2 linked regions of the Alkalihalobacterium alkalinitrilicum genome follow. Each later gene encodes a partner of the first gene's protein in a complex. Links are inferred from orthologs where the notes say so. Each region holds a gene or a part of one and is shown on either strand. Other genes may lie near its edges. The genes, in order: BK574_RS11625 and BK574_RS19375.

Region 1 (6,494 bases):
TAATAGTGGATAACAGCGCTTGCCTTATTTTCCTTAAGATAATAACAAGTAGAAAACAGCCAAAGGTGTAATCCTTTGGCTGTTTGTCTATTACTAGTATTCCCACTGGTAATTGTGTTAACCCTTTTGGTAGTGAATTTATTCTTCAACTAATTCTTGTGGCTCTGTTTGTGATTCAAATTGTACACCAACGACATGTACATTTACTGCTTCAAGATCAATCCCTGTCATTGTTTGAAGAGCTTGCTTTACATTGGATTGAATTTTTTTAGCTACATCAGGAATAGATACACCGTATATAATAATTACAGATACATCTACGATAATTCCTTCTTCTTTTAGCTCAACTTTAACGCCCTTACCGTGATTTTTTCTTCCTAATCGCTCCGCAACACCAGTTGCAAAATTTCCCCTCATGGTTGCAACGCCGTCTACTTCTGATGATGCAATACCTGCAATTACTTCGATGACTTCTGGAGAAATTTCTACTTTACCTAGTTCGTTTTTTTGCTCTTCTAGGTCTAAAATGTGATTTTCTGCCATTATAGCACCTCCATCATTAAGCCTTATTTACATTTTACCATATTACTTGCTAGTTAAATCATACTGCTCTAAAAATTTCGTATTAAACTCCCCTGAGACGAACTTTTCATGTTCTAGTAATCGTAAATGAAACGGAATTGTCGTATCAATTCCTTCAATTTCAAACTCAGCTAATGCTCGTTTCATCCTTGCAATGGCTTCATCTCGAGTCGCACCATAAGTGATTACTTTTGCTATCATAGAATCATAAAATGGTGAAATCGTATAGCCTGGATAAGCTGCTGAGTCAATTCGAACACCTAGACCACCAGGAGGTAAATACTTTGTAATCTTCCCTGGAGATGGCATGAAATTTTTATTCGGATTTTCCGCATTAATACGACATTCCATCGACCAACCAGTAAACGTCACTTCTTCTTGCGTTACCGACAATGCTTTATCCGAGGCTACAAGAAGTTGTTCTTTAATAAGGTCAATTCCCGTCACCATTTCAGTTACTGGATGTTCAACTTGGATTCGCGTATTCATTTCCATAAAATAATACTGACGATTATTATAATCGTAGATGAATTCAACTGTACCTGCTCCAGTATAATTTACAGCCTTAGCAGCAGCTACTGCTGCTTGCCCCATTTCATCTCTCATCTCTTGGTCGATTGCTGGTGATGGGGTTTCTTCTAATAGCTTCTGAAGTCTTCTTTGGATGCTACAGTCTCTTTCCCCTAGGTGAATAACGTTGCCATAGTTATCTGCTAACACTTGAATTTCAACATGACGGAAATCTTCAATATATTTTTCAAGATACACACCTGGATTACCGAAAGCGGTCTCTGCTTCTTGTTGTGTAATTTGAATGCCTTTCTTCAACTCTTCTTCATTACGAGCAACGCGAATTCCTTTTCCGCCACCGCCAGCTGTTGCTTTTATAATGACAGGATAGCCAATTTCACTTGCTATCTTTATACCTGCATTAACATTTTCAATGATCCCTTTAGATCCAGGTACAATAGGGACATTCGCTTTCGCCATCGTTTCTCTAGCTACGTCTTTCGTCCCCATTTTATTAATTGCTTCTGGACTCGGTCCAACAAATGTAACATTGCAGGCTGAGCATATTTCTGCAAAATCTGCATTTTCAGCTAAAAATCCATAGCCTGGGTGGATCGCATCCACCTCAGTTAATGTTGCTACACTCATAATGTTTGTGAAGTTAAGGTAGCTTTTTGCCGAAGGAGTTGGACCTATACAAAAAGCTTGGTCAGCTAGTCTAACATGAAGGGCATCTTTATCCGCTTCAGAATAAACAGCAACCGTTTCTATCCCTAACTCTTTACATGCTCGAATAATTCGAACAGCAATTTCTCCTCGGTTAGCAATTAGAACCTTTTTTATCATCATGAGCTCTCCCTAATCTGGTTGGACAACAAATAATGGTTGCCCGTATTCTACTAATTCTCCATTTTGAACAAGGACTTCGACGATTTTCCCTTTAACTTCCGCTTCAAGTTCATTCATTAACTTCATCGCTTCAACAATACAAACGACTGTACTTTCATTCACCTGATCACCTGTTTTGACGTACTGATCAGCATCTGGTGCTGGAGCAGAATAAAATGTTCCGACCATCGGTGAATTAATCGTTACGTGTGTGTCATTTACTTTTGCTTCTGGCTGAACAGGGACTTCAATTGTTTGTTCATTCTTAATCAGATTTGGCTTTTCTACCTGTTGTGGTATCGCTTGCTGATTAGCCATTTGACTTGGGAATTCTTCAACAAATGGAGCTGTTATGGTTTGACTTGTATTTCTTTTGATAGTTAACTTAGTACCCTCTTGTTCGATCTTTACGAAATCTATTGTCGACTTGTCAATGACTTTAATCAGTTCTTTTATCTCTTGAATTTTCAACATTTACTATTATTCCTTTCATGATCGAGCTTCTCTTTATTCATTTATTTCTTTATCTTCTACTTCTTTAACAACCACATCATTCTTGTATTGACGAAATACAGGAAATTCAGATAAATTATCTGGTATTTTTCCATTTTCTAATAAGATGAGCTTAACGATATTTTTATTTCGTGCCATATGAAATTTTTCACCGTACTCATTTTCGTTAGTATACCGCTTAATACTATCATAATCCTCTTCTTGAATTGAAACTGTATATGTATTTCCGCCTTCTGTTTCAAAATCCTGCACAAATCCCACTTCAAATTCTACAATTTGAATGTTATCATTTTTTAAATTACGAGTTTGTTCAAATACTGCTTTGGCACCTTCTGTTAAATCATTCCATTCCACTTTCATCACCTCATAAAAATCATACTAACAAACGTTAAGGACTCCGATATTGACGTATTATACCATTTCATCGTTTCCTTCGCATTATAGTATAGCATGTTCCAAAACAATAGGGATATAAACATTGGATAAGAAAAAGAGGCTAACATGAATATCAGCCTCTCCTTGTTTATTATTTTGAAGGTTGGTGTCCTACGACCACTAACTTTTCTCCTAATTGTTCATTCGCCATTAGAAGAATTTCATTTGCTTGTTCTTTTGATAACTCATCTGCCTTTACAATGATTTTTACTTGTTCTTCTTCTGTAAGAACTAATACATCATCATAGCCTTTCGAACGAATTAATGTTTCAAGTAAATTTTCCTTTTGTTCTAGAGCTAACAAGTTATTTTGACTTGCTAATGCTTCAACTTTTACTTGAGCTGGAACATCGGCTTCAGCAATGATATTCGTATACTCTTGAAGCATCTTACTGCGTGAAACTTCACGATCTAATCGGATTTCTGTAAAAAATTCATTGCTGTTAATAGCTGAGATCATTCCACTTTCACTTTCACCTTCACCGTTACTCTCTGTCATCACTTCTTCCATGTCGTCTTCTTCAATAGTTACAGAAACTTCCCCTGCAGCATTTTCCTCTTCCAGTATCTCACTTAATTCATTCATTTCGTCGTCCATATAAGCTAAATCGGTTGGATTTTGCCCCTGAGAAGTCATGTAATAAACAGATAATACAACGATTAAACTAAGCATTGTTAATAACCAAACTGTTTGTTTCTTTAATACCATTTTTTATTCCTCCTCTATTTTCTTAGGCATTACTGAGACTCGGTGGGCTGGAACATCGAGTACTCTACTAACAGCTTCGACAATCCTTGATTTAACTTGAATATTGTCAGCACCTTGAGCAACAACAAGTACACCACGAATTTCAGGCTTTTGCTTTTTTACTAAAAGCGGTTCTTCTTTGTCTCCATTGCGGACAATGACAACTTGCTCATCTCTCGTTAAATCATCTACTTGTCTCGTTCCACCTTCACGGTCTGTCTCATCAGTTTTTTGATGTTTTGTACTACTATTTCTTTCATAGACACGTTTTTCTGTTTCTGCTAGATTAATCATTATTGATACATCGGAAACACCTATCATTTGATCTAACACTTCTTTGAGTTGATTTTCATAACGAATTTCATAGTCTTCCATTGTCATAGGACCAGAAGAACTGCTTCGCCCTAGCACTGGTTCAGCATCTTCATTTTCATTTTGGTTGAACACTGGTTCACTTGGTGGAGCACTCTTTTCGTCTCCAATGAAATTGCCTAATATCATGAGTCCAACACCAACACATAGGACCATTACCACGTATTGTATTGTATTCTTTTTCTTTGGACTGCCTGATTTTTGGTCAAATAATTTTTTTAACCATTGCTTATCCCCTTTATCACCTTTTTCCATATCACTGCTCCCCTCCTTCCCAGGCTAAAGAAATTTTATCTTTAGGAATTTGCCATTCATCTGCTAAGAATGATTGAATCGGCGCTACATTCATTACTGTATCTTCTCGAGATTGAGATGGGAATTCTTTGCTTGTATCAATGCTTACAACTTGTACGGATTGCACAAGATCGCCTTGTTCTTCTTGATCTTTTACTTCTTTAAGGTGGACTGTTACGTCGACAATTGCATCCTCGGCTTGTTCAAAGGCAAATTCATCGAGGGTAATAATAATACCGTTAACTTCTACATCAAATCTTGCTACCAACTCCTCTTCTACTTTTCTCTTTAATTGGACAGCCATCTGTTCTGAAATATATGCACGTTGTCCACTTTCTATTTCTATTTTCTTTCTTTCTATTGAATTTTCTAAAGAATTTTCTGTAACTTGTTCATATTTGGTAAAATCAGGTAAAATATCATTGATATCTTTAGAAAAAATAGAGAGCAAAGGATTGAGAATAATAACTAATAACAGTAGACCTACAACCATCTTGACATAACGTTGCATACTGGAGTTTGGTAGTAGGAGCTCTAAGATCGTAGCTAATAAAATAAAAATAATTATATTGGTTAGCCAATCTGTTAAAAAGCTCAATTTTCACACTCCTTATCGCATCATTAACGATACATTTCCGGCTGCAATTATTATTGTTAAAGCTAGAAAAAACATTAAGCATACTGTTGCTAACGCTGCAAATATGAAAATAACCGATTTTCCAATGATTGATAAACAATCAATAATTGGGCCACCTCCAAGTGGTTGGAGGACTGCTGCTGCAACCGTGTAGATGATTGCCAGTGACAATACTTTTATCGCGGGGAATGCACAAAGTAATAAGAGAATGGCCAACCCAGCTAGTCCCACTGTGTTTTTTAGTAGTACACTAGCTCCCATAACGGTGTCAGCTGCATCCGTAAACATTCTTCCTACTACTGGAACAAAATTACCAGCAATAAATTTTGCCGTTCTAACTGTAATTCCATCCGTCACAGCAGAAGTTGCACCTTGTACAGAAATTACCCCTAAAAATACAGTTAAAAAAACACCTAATATTCCTATACTAAAGTTCCGAAGAAAATTGGCTAATTTAGTTACTTTGTAATGATCACTAAGCGTACTAACGATACTTAATATGGCAGATAGAAATAATAAAGGCATTACAATATGCTGTATAAGTAAACCACTAGTATTTACAAGAAACACTATTAGTGGATGAAATAAGGCCACGGATGTAACACTTCCTACAGCAGCCATTAATGCTAATAACAAAGGCAATAATGCAATCATGAAATGGATCATATTACTTATTGCATCGGTTGCGTACGTAATCGCAATATGAAAACTGTTTAGAGCAATCACAATGAGTACCATGTACGTGATCGCATAGGCGACCTTACTAATCGTATGTTGTTCAAAAGCATTTTGTAACGATTGAAGTACCATTGCAAAGAGTGTTAACAAGATGAGTGAGCCAAGTAACTTACCATTTACTAATAATTCATGAAGAAAAAATTTTATAAGTCCACCAAACCATTCTTTTATTGAAAACTCTTTTTCGCCTTTTACAAATTCCATAAATGAGCCTTTTTGGCTTTCTGGTAAAAAACCACCGTACTCTGTTGCAATCTTGTCCCAATATTCTCGAACTTCATCTACTCCTAATTTTTCTAACTGTTCGTCTACAAAATTTTGCTCTTCCATTGGAACGGTTTCAGCTGATACTCCAAATGGTAAAAAGAGTAAAAATGCAAAAAAACTTATGATAACGATACGCATCTCTTCACCCCCTCTGTTCATGATAGGAGATGCTTGTACACTTTCAATTAACTTGGAATTAATGAAATGATCATTTCGATGATGGATGTAAGGATAGGTATTGCCATTACTAGAATTAATATTTTTCCAGCCAACTCAATCTTTGAGGCAATGGCTGCTTGTCCAGCATCTTTTGCAATTTGAGCGCCAAACTCAGCAATATAAGCAATCCCAATAATTTTTAAGATCGTTTGTAAATAGACCATGTTAATGTTTGCATTTTGAGCAATATTTTCAAGCATCGCAACTACTTTGACAATTTCATCTATGATAAACAAAAAGATAAGAATTCCAACAAATACAGTCAGTAAAAATGCAAAAATTGGCTTTTGT
Region 2 (6,541 bases), 1.5 Mb from region 1 along the record:
ATAGAAACGAACGATAACGTGTGGTAACGCTGCCGTACCTACCATTAATGTAAATAAAAGGGCAATAAACTGAGATTTATCACTTTGCGCAAATGGCGCGAAATATTCACTTATGCCCAATTCCTTATCGAGTTCACCAAGTTGTGTAACGATGTTTCCATATGTTAACCATGGGATTGGGTTTCCTGTTACTTGTAACGACATAAACACGATTGGAATGATGTAGGCAATAATTAAGATGATATACTGGGCCACTTGAGTCCACGTAATCCCTTTCATACCACCCAGTGTAGCGTAAATTGCAATGATGACAACCCCAATCATCGTTCCGTACATCGCTGGAATGTTGAGAATACGGCCGATAACAACCCCAGATCCTGAAAGCTGACCAATAATGTATGTGAAGGAAATAATAATCGTTGCAATCGCCGCGATTAAACGAGCCGCATTACTATCAAAACGGTCACCGATAAACTCTGGCACCGTGTAACGACCGTACTTACGTAATTGCGGTGCAAGTAAAAACGTTAAAAATAAGTATCCACCTGTCCAACCCATGATGTAGGCTAAACCGTCATACCCTAAGATCATGAGCGTACCAGCCATACCAATAAAAGAGGCCGCACTCATCCAGTCTCCACCGATGGCCATACCATTCCAGAACGGTGGTACACCACGGCTCGCTACGTAAAAGTCAGATGTCACTTTCGCACGATTATAAACGGAAATACCGATATAAAGTCCAAACGTTAAGCAAATCATTAATATTGAAACGATTGATTGAGAGTCCATATATCTTCCCCCTAAAGGATAAGGTTTCTATTTTTTTATGAATTTTGTTAAACTAATAGTGTTCGATTTTTTTTCATCGATTAAGGGCCACTTAATGATGAATGTCGCTTATTTTGAGGGGCTAGACTCTAGCAGTGTCTAAGCACTGTTTAGAGCCTGCCTCACTTTTTTTTTATAGAGATGATGTTCGACTGAACATGAGGTCAGTGTCTTTAATCAGATGCAAATTAGTGATCAAGTGCTTTTCCTGCACCAATCCGTGTATTTTGTTCCTCATCAATACCAAACTTCTTATCAATTCGGTCACTTATGATGGCATTGACATAAAGTAAAACAACGAAAGTGATGACTGCTCCTTGCGCCCCCATATAGTAATGGAACGGCATTCCCATAAATGTGAAGTTAACGAGAGACTCTGCAATCGCTACTACACCAAAAGATGCTAAACCCCCAATGAGTAGACAAATGAGGATCACTCTGTTTCTTGCTTTAAAATAGGCATCTGCTACAGACTTATCGATTTTTTTCATATTCTCACCCCCTTTAAATAATCAATAGGACTTTCGTTACCTAGACTTTGTAACCGCTTACATAATAATTGGTCTATTGCCTTTTTTCTATAAACGTATGTGCTATTTGAGCTACTGTTTCTAAAGGAAGAGACACTCGCTTGTTATCCTGGTTGGGCTTGTTTACAATTTCTACAGATGATAAATGGTGTTTTCTTTTTGGCGATAGTCATGTTGACGAGAAAAACAATGAGGATAAAGCTTAGTAAGATCGGATGAAAAATATAGCTAAAGATGAGAGATACTAGGATGGGTAAAGTTGATAAAAATATGAAGTATTGCCACTTGTTCATCACTACCGTTTCGTCGCTACTACATTTCTTACAATTGGTCTTTTTTTTCACTTGATCACCTTAAACTCACAATAAACTTTACGGTATCCCAAAATGGAAGAGGGACCATTGCAATTTGGACGATCATATATACGAAAATCGTAGCGAATGGTACGGATAAGAATAATGGCTTTTTCTTGCAGAAAGCAAATATAAAGCTAAACAGTGTAATCAGTAAAAAGACATAGATCATATCAGTTTTCCCCCTTAAATTATTAACGCATGAAAAACTGACCCTGTAATCAGTTTTTAAAAGAACCCAAAAGTTGCTTTTAAGACTGAGCGATGATGATCGCTTGAAAAAAGTTCTTATACCATCCCTCCTTGGCGAAAAAATAAAACATAGAATTTTAACGTGTTATATTACGGTGTAAACGCTATCATTTTTTTACGTTTACAACTACTGAACCAAGCTCTTCAAACTTCTCTTATACGTTACTATCGGTTGAGATCTCTTATTCTCATTTTTCTGTATGTATTACATAACAGAAGATTGTTGTTGAAATCACTAGGTTGCACTCTTGCTCAGTCTTCATTTTATTGTTTTACAATACACATTATTCCAAATTTTCAGATACTTAGTCAACTGTTTTTTTATTTTTTTTTGTAAATTTTTTCTTGAAACTCTCGGAACCATTGATAGATTAACTTTCCACAATGAACACGTTAAAAAAGGTGACAAACACTTTAACGATTGCTCGTTAGAAGTGTCTGCCACCACTTTTTTGGTTTAATTATTCTGGTTGAACTTCTTCGTCTTCTTCATTTTTCTCTTTGTCATCTTCTGCGTCTTTAGCACCATCTACATCTTCTTCAGCGCTTGCGATGTCTTCATCCATACGATGGCTTTCATCGACTAACGTTTCAAGAGATTGGTTAAAATAGTCTAAAGGATTTACAGCTTCACCGTTATGACGAATTTCAAAGTGAACGTGAACGTCTGCTTCAGCATTGTACAAGTTGCGTCCAGCACGTCCAATAATGTCACCTTGTTTCACAGAAGAACCTTCTTCAACTTCTAAACCTTCTAAGCTGTGATAATGTGTAATAACCCCATTATCGTGGTTAATTTCAATCACATGACCAAGTAAAGGATCTTTTTCAGCTTTTACAACTGTACCACTAAGTGCAGCAGTTACTTCAAAGCTTTCGCCGTTTTCCTGTGCTAAATCAATTCCTTTGTTTTGGTAGTACATGTTGTTGTAATACACTAATGCAGCTTGTTGCTCTTCAGCTGAGGCATTGTAGTCATAAAAATATCCTACAATATCAACTTCACTTTCGTTTGCTACTGGCATTTTGATAACTTCATTTGCACTTGTAACTGGGATTGCATCACCTTCGTGTACTTCAATTCCATCACCGCTTGGTTGTGTGACCCCGATTGGATCAGACTCTAAAGCTGTATTATCTTGATTTTGCATGAGGAAAAAAGCACTAAGTACAATTGCAGCAGCTCCTAAGTAAACAGCCGGTAACATCCATTTCTTGCGTAAGAATCGTTGAACATTAAATTTGTTCACTTCATTTGATTGTTTTGAAGATTGATTTTTTTCTTCATCTCTCATTTGATCATCACCTCAGCAACCATTCTGATCAAATTCAAGACATTATATACATTTTCTAAAAAAAGTTTTTTGAATTATTTTTCGACAAACCCTTTCATATTATGCAAGAAAAACTAAATTTTTTTACAATGTGTTAAGTTAGCCACTTTTTATAGGTAGTTACACCTCTTTTTAATTGAACGAAATTACTTAACGTTACTAATTTACCAGGGCTTCAGTAAGGATCTCGAGTAGGGAGAAATTTAATCTAAAAGCTGATTTACTCGACTTCGCTTCCATTTTAAGGGATAATTTTGATCTAAAATGGAGTTTACTTATTATTTATTCCTTTTACTGGAAACATTTCATCCTAAATGCATTGTTACTCGCTTTTATTTCCTTTTATTGTAAATACTCGCGTCTGAAACCTGAATTAATCTCAATATGCCTTCTTTCTCCGATATCTAAAAAACGCTCTTGCATTATTACTGCTTTCACAAATAAAAATAAAGAGGAAGCTGATCCTAAATGGACCTGCACTCCTCCTATTCATTCGTATATAAAGTGAAACTTAATTCATAGGAAGTTTTCTTTCATCCCCGCTGAATGTTAGTTGAACCAATCGGGTTGTTACTGGCGCTTATCTCCTACATAGTCTTTCTTGTGGCCTCAAAGGTTTGAAGTGGGGGTCTTAGCGCCAGTTAAACGGGATAAATTTCCGCATCAATCACTTCTAGCACAGCGCTTAGCTCGACATCAATCTTTTCGCACTACAAGATCACCGATATATGGATCGACAGGTGAGACGGCTACGCCTTGATAGTAATGCTGGATAATATCTTGATAAGTTCTTCCTTCCTTTGCCATTCCATTCGCACCGTATTGGCTCATGCCAACGCCATGGCCCCAGCCCCTGGTTTCTACGATAATTTGGTCGCCTTGTCTCCTCCAGTTAAAATCACTGGAATCTAATGCTAATTTTTCCCTTACTTGACGTCCCGTTAATTCTTTACCATTGATATTTACTTGAGCCACACGATTTCCGTCTGTGCGATTGATAATTTGCCCCACTGAGCCATCGGGTGGTAATTGTACTCCTAGTTTTTCTTGAAATTCGCTAACAGAAATAGCGGTTGTTGCCGTAAATCTCGGTGAATTCGTATCCCATGGGCTTTCAACACTTCGTAAGTATGGAATCGGATTTGGCCAATAATCTTCTGAGTTCTCGGTATAGCCGTTACTCGTCGAGAAGAAAGCGGCTGTGATTGGATTACCGTCATAGGTTAGCACTTGACCTTGTGTATGTGCGACGGCTTCACGAATACGAGTAATCCGCCATTCATAGTCTTTACCCCATTCTTCTTTTAACTGCTCTTGGCTTTTATATACTTGGTGGTGAACTGTGTCCGTAACCATTGCGCCCTCAGGCATGGCAAAATCACTAGGTTCTAGCATTTGTTTTAATATAAACGTTCTCGCCGTTAGGGCTTGTGCCTTTAATGCCTCAATTTCAAATTCTGCTGGCATTTCAGAAGCCACCACTCCGACCACATATTCTTCGAGTTGAACTTCTTCAATCCTACTTTCTTTTGACCGATAGACCGATACCGAAATAGGTGTTGAATTTTCTAGCTGCATCTCTTGCTCCGTACCTGCTGAGGCGGCGGTTTCAACTGGATTTATCGTTTCAAGATCATCTGATGAAAACATGATGACGAGCATCGCAGGTAAACCTACAATAATACTACATAAAATAGTTCCTATAATTACTATTCGTTTCATGCCAAGCCTCCAGTACTTAAACTAAAACTTCCATCAGTGTCCTCCACACTGATGGTCAAATAAAAAAATTCGCCTAGTTCATAGTTAGTTACGTGTTTTTTAGTATACTGGGAATCCTTTTTGTCTCTTTACTGATTTTATGCAGGCTTGTCATGAAATAGACCATTTTTTTCAATTTGTTTACAAATTAAAGATTTTTACATATTATTTAGAATTTTTTAATATATTTCTATAAAATTATGGCTATAATGGTTCTATAACAGAATATTATTGTATGCTAAGTAAATTAGAAAAATACGAAAACAAAAAAAGTGCCTTACACTTAGGTTAGCGTAAGACACATTCTGTATTAAACAAGGTTTGTATTCATTTTCAAGGGTGCAGGAGCATCCTGATTTTGAATTTCCTCTTCCACAATTTCTTCGATTCGTTCAACGTTAGCACCTAGCTTACTCAATTTACCAGCAAGGTCAACGTAACCGCGGTCTATATGCTTGAGTTCCACTACACGTGTTACACCGTCTGCAACTAATCCAGCAAGAATTAGGGCAGCACCTGCACGTAAATCAGTTGCTGACACTTCAGCACCTTGTAGTGAACTTGGTCCACTAATAATTGCAGATCTTCCTTCAATTTTAATATTTCCATTCATGCGACGGAATTCTTCCACATGCATGAAACGATTTTCAAATACCGTTTCTGTAATAACACTCGTTCCATTCGACTTTAGAAGCAATGCCATCATTTGCGCTTGCATATCTGTTGGGAAACCAGGATGCGGCATCGTTTTAATATCAATTGGTTTTAACGTTTTAGGGCCAATGACTCGTAGACCGTTTTCTTCCTCAATGATTTGTACTCCCATTTCTTCCATTTTCGCAATAAGTGGGCGTAAATGTTCAGAAACCGCTCCCTCAACAAGGACATTTCCTCCTGTAATTGCGGCAGCAACCATAAATGTTCCTGCTTCAATTCGGTCTGGAATTACCGTGTGATTGGCTGCGATTAATTCATCTACACCTTCAATGCGAATCGTTCCTGTTCCTGCTCCGCGAACTTTAGCTCCCATAGCATTTAAATAGTTAGCAAGGCAAACAATTTCTGGCTCTTCTGCAGCATTTTCTAAGATGGTAGTTCCTTCTGCCATTGCAGCTGCCATCATAATATTTTCAGTTGCTCCAACACTTGGGAAATCTAAATATATTTTTGCCCCTTTTAAACGGCCATCAATTTTCGCTTCGATAAATCCATTACCGATTTCTACAACTGCTCCCATCGCTTCAAAGCCTTTTAAATGCTGATCAATTGGTCTCGAACCAATCGCACATCCTCCTGGCAAAGCAATTCTTGCATGACCAACGCGAGCAAGTAATGGACCCATAACTAGGAATGAGGCACGCATTTTTCTTACATATTCAAAAGGTGCTTCAATTTTTAATGGTTTTTCTGCTTTCACAGAAAATGTTCCGTTTTCGTACGTCACATCAATATTTAAATTTCGTAAAACTTCCTCCATCGT

The links.
Region 2: the proteins of BK574_RS11625 (region 1) and BK574_RS19375 are in contact, whole or in part, in a crystal structure (PDB 3TUF), measured with the Bacillus subtilis proteins. The link is inferred for Alkalihalobacterium alkalinitrilicum from one-to-one orthologs.

The regions. Positions count from the first base shown.
Region 1 is NZ_KV917368.1:2,471,685-2,478,178, forward strand. Bases 1,829-4,658 are described here. They hold BK574_RS11625 (SpoIIIAH-like family protein), read right to left. Parts: upstream 3,638-4,658; coding sequence 3,020-3,637; downstream 1,829-3,019. Other genes in these bases: accC (acetyl-CoA carboxylase biotin carboxylase subunit), read right to left, coding at 1,829-1,938; accB (acetyl-CoA carboxylase biotin carboxyl carrier protein), read right to left, coding at 1,951-2,454; BK574_RS11620 (hypothetical protein), read right to left, coding at 2,488-2,847; spoIIIAG (stage III sporulation protein AG), read right to left, coding at 3,641-4,303; spoIIIAF (stage III sporulation protein AF), read right to left, coding at 4,305-4,658. Outside these bases: BK574_RS11605 (Asp23/Gls24 family envelope stress response protein), read right to left, coding at 139-543; more of accC, read right to left, coding at 586-1,828; more of spoIIIAF, read right to left, coding at 4,659-4,940; spoIIIAE (stage III sporulation protein AE), read right to left, coding at 4,953-6,122; spoIIIAD (stage III sporulation protein AD), read right to left, coding at 6,170-6,494. UniProt on the Bacillus subtilis protein: Involved in forespore engulfment. Forms a channel with SpoIIIAH that is open on the forespore end and closed (or gated) on the mother cell end.
Region 2 is NZ_KV917368.1:3,975,178-3,981,718, reverse strand. Bases 1,345-4,221 are described here. They hold BK574_RS19375 (stage II sporulation protein SpoIIQ), read right to left. Parts: upstream 3,262-4,221; coding sequence 2,428-3,261; downstream 1,345-2,427. Other genes in these bases: spoIID (stage II sporulation protein D), read right to left, coding at 3,997-4,221; BK574_RS27915 (hypothetical protein), read right to left, coding at 1,710-1,886. In the rest of the region: BK574_RS19385 (sodium:solute symporter family protein), read right to left, coding at 1-792; BK574_RS19380 (DUF4212 domain-containing protein), read right to left, coding at 1,020-1,322; more of spoIID, read right to left, coding at 4,222-5,022; murA (UDP-N-acetylglucosamine 1-carboxyvinyltransferase), read right to left, coding at 5,372-6,541. UniProt on the Bacillus subtilis protein: Involved in forespore engulfment and required for anchoring membrane proteins on the forespore side of the septal membrane. Forms a channel with SpoIIIAH that is open on the forespore end and closed (or gated) on the mother cell end.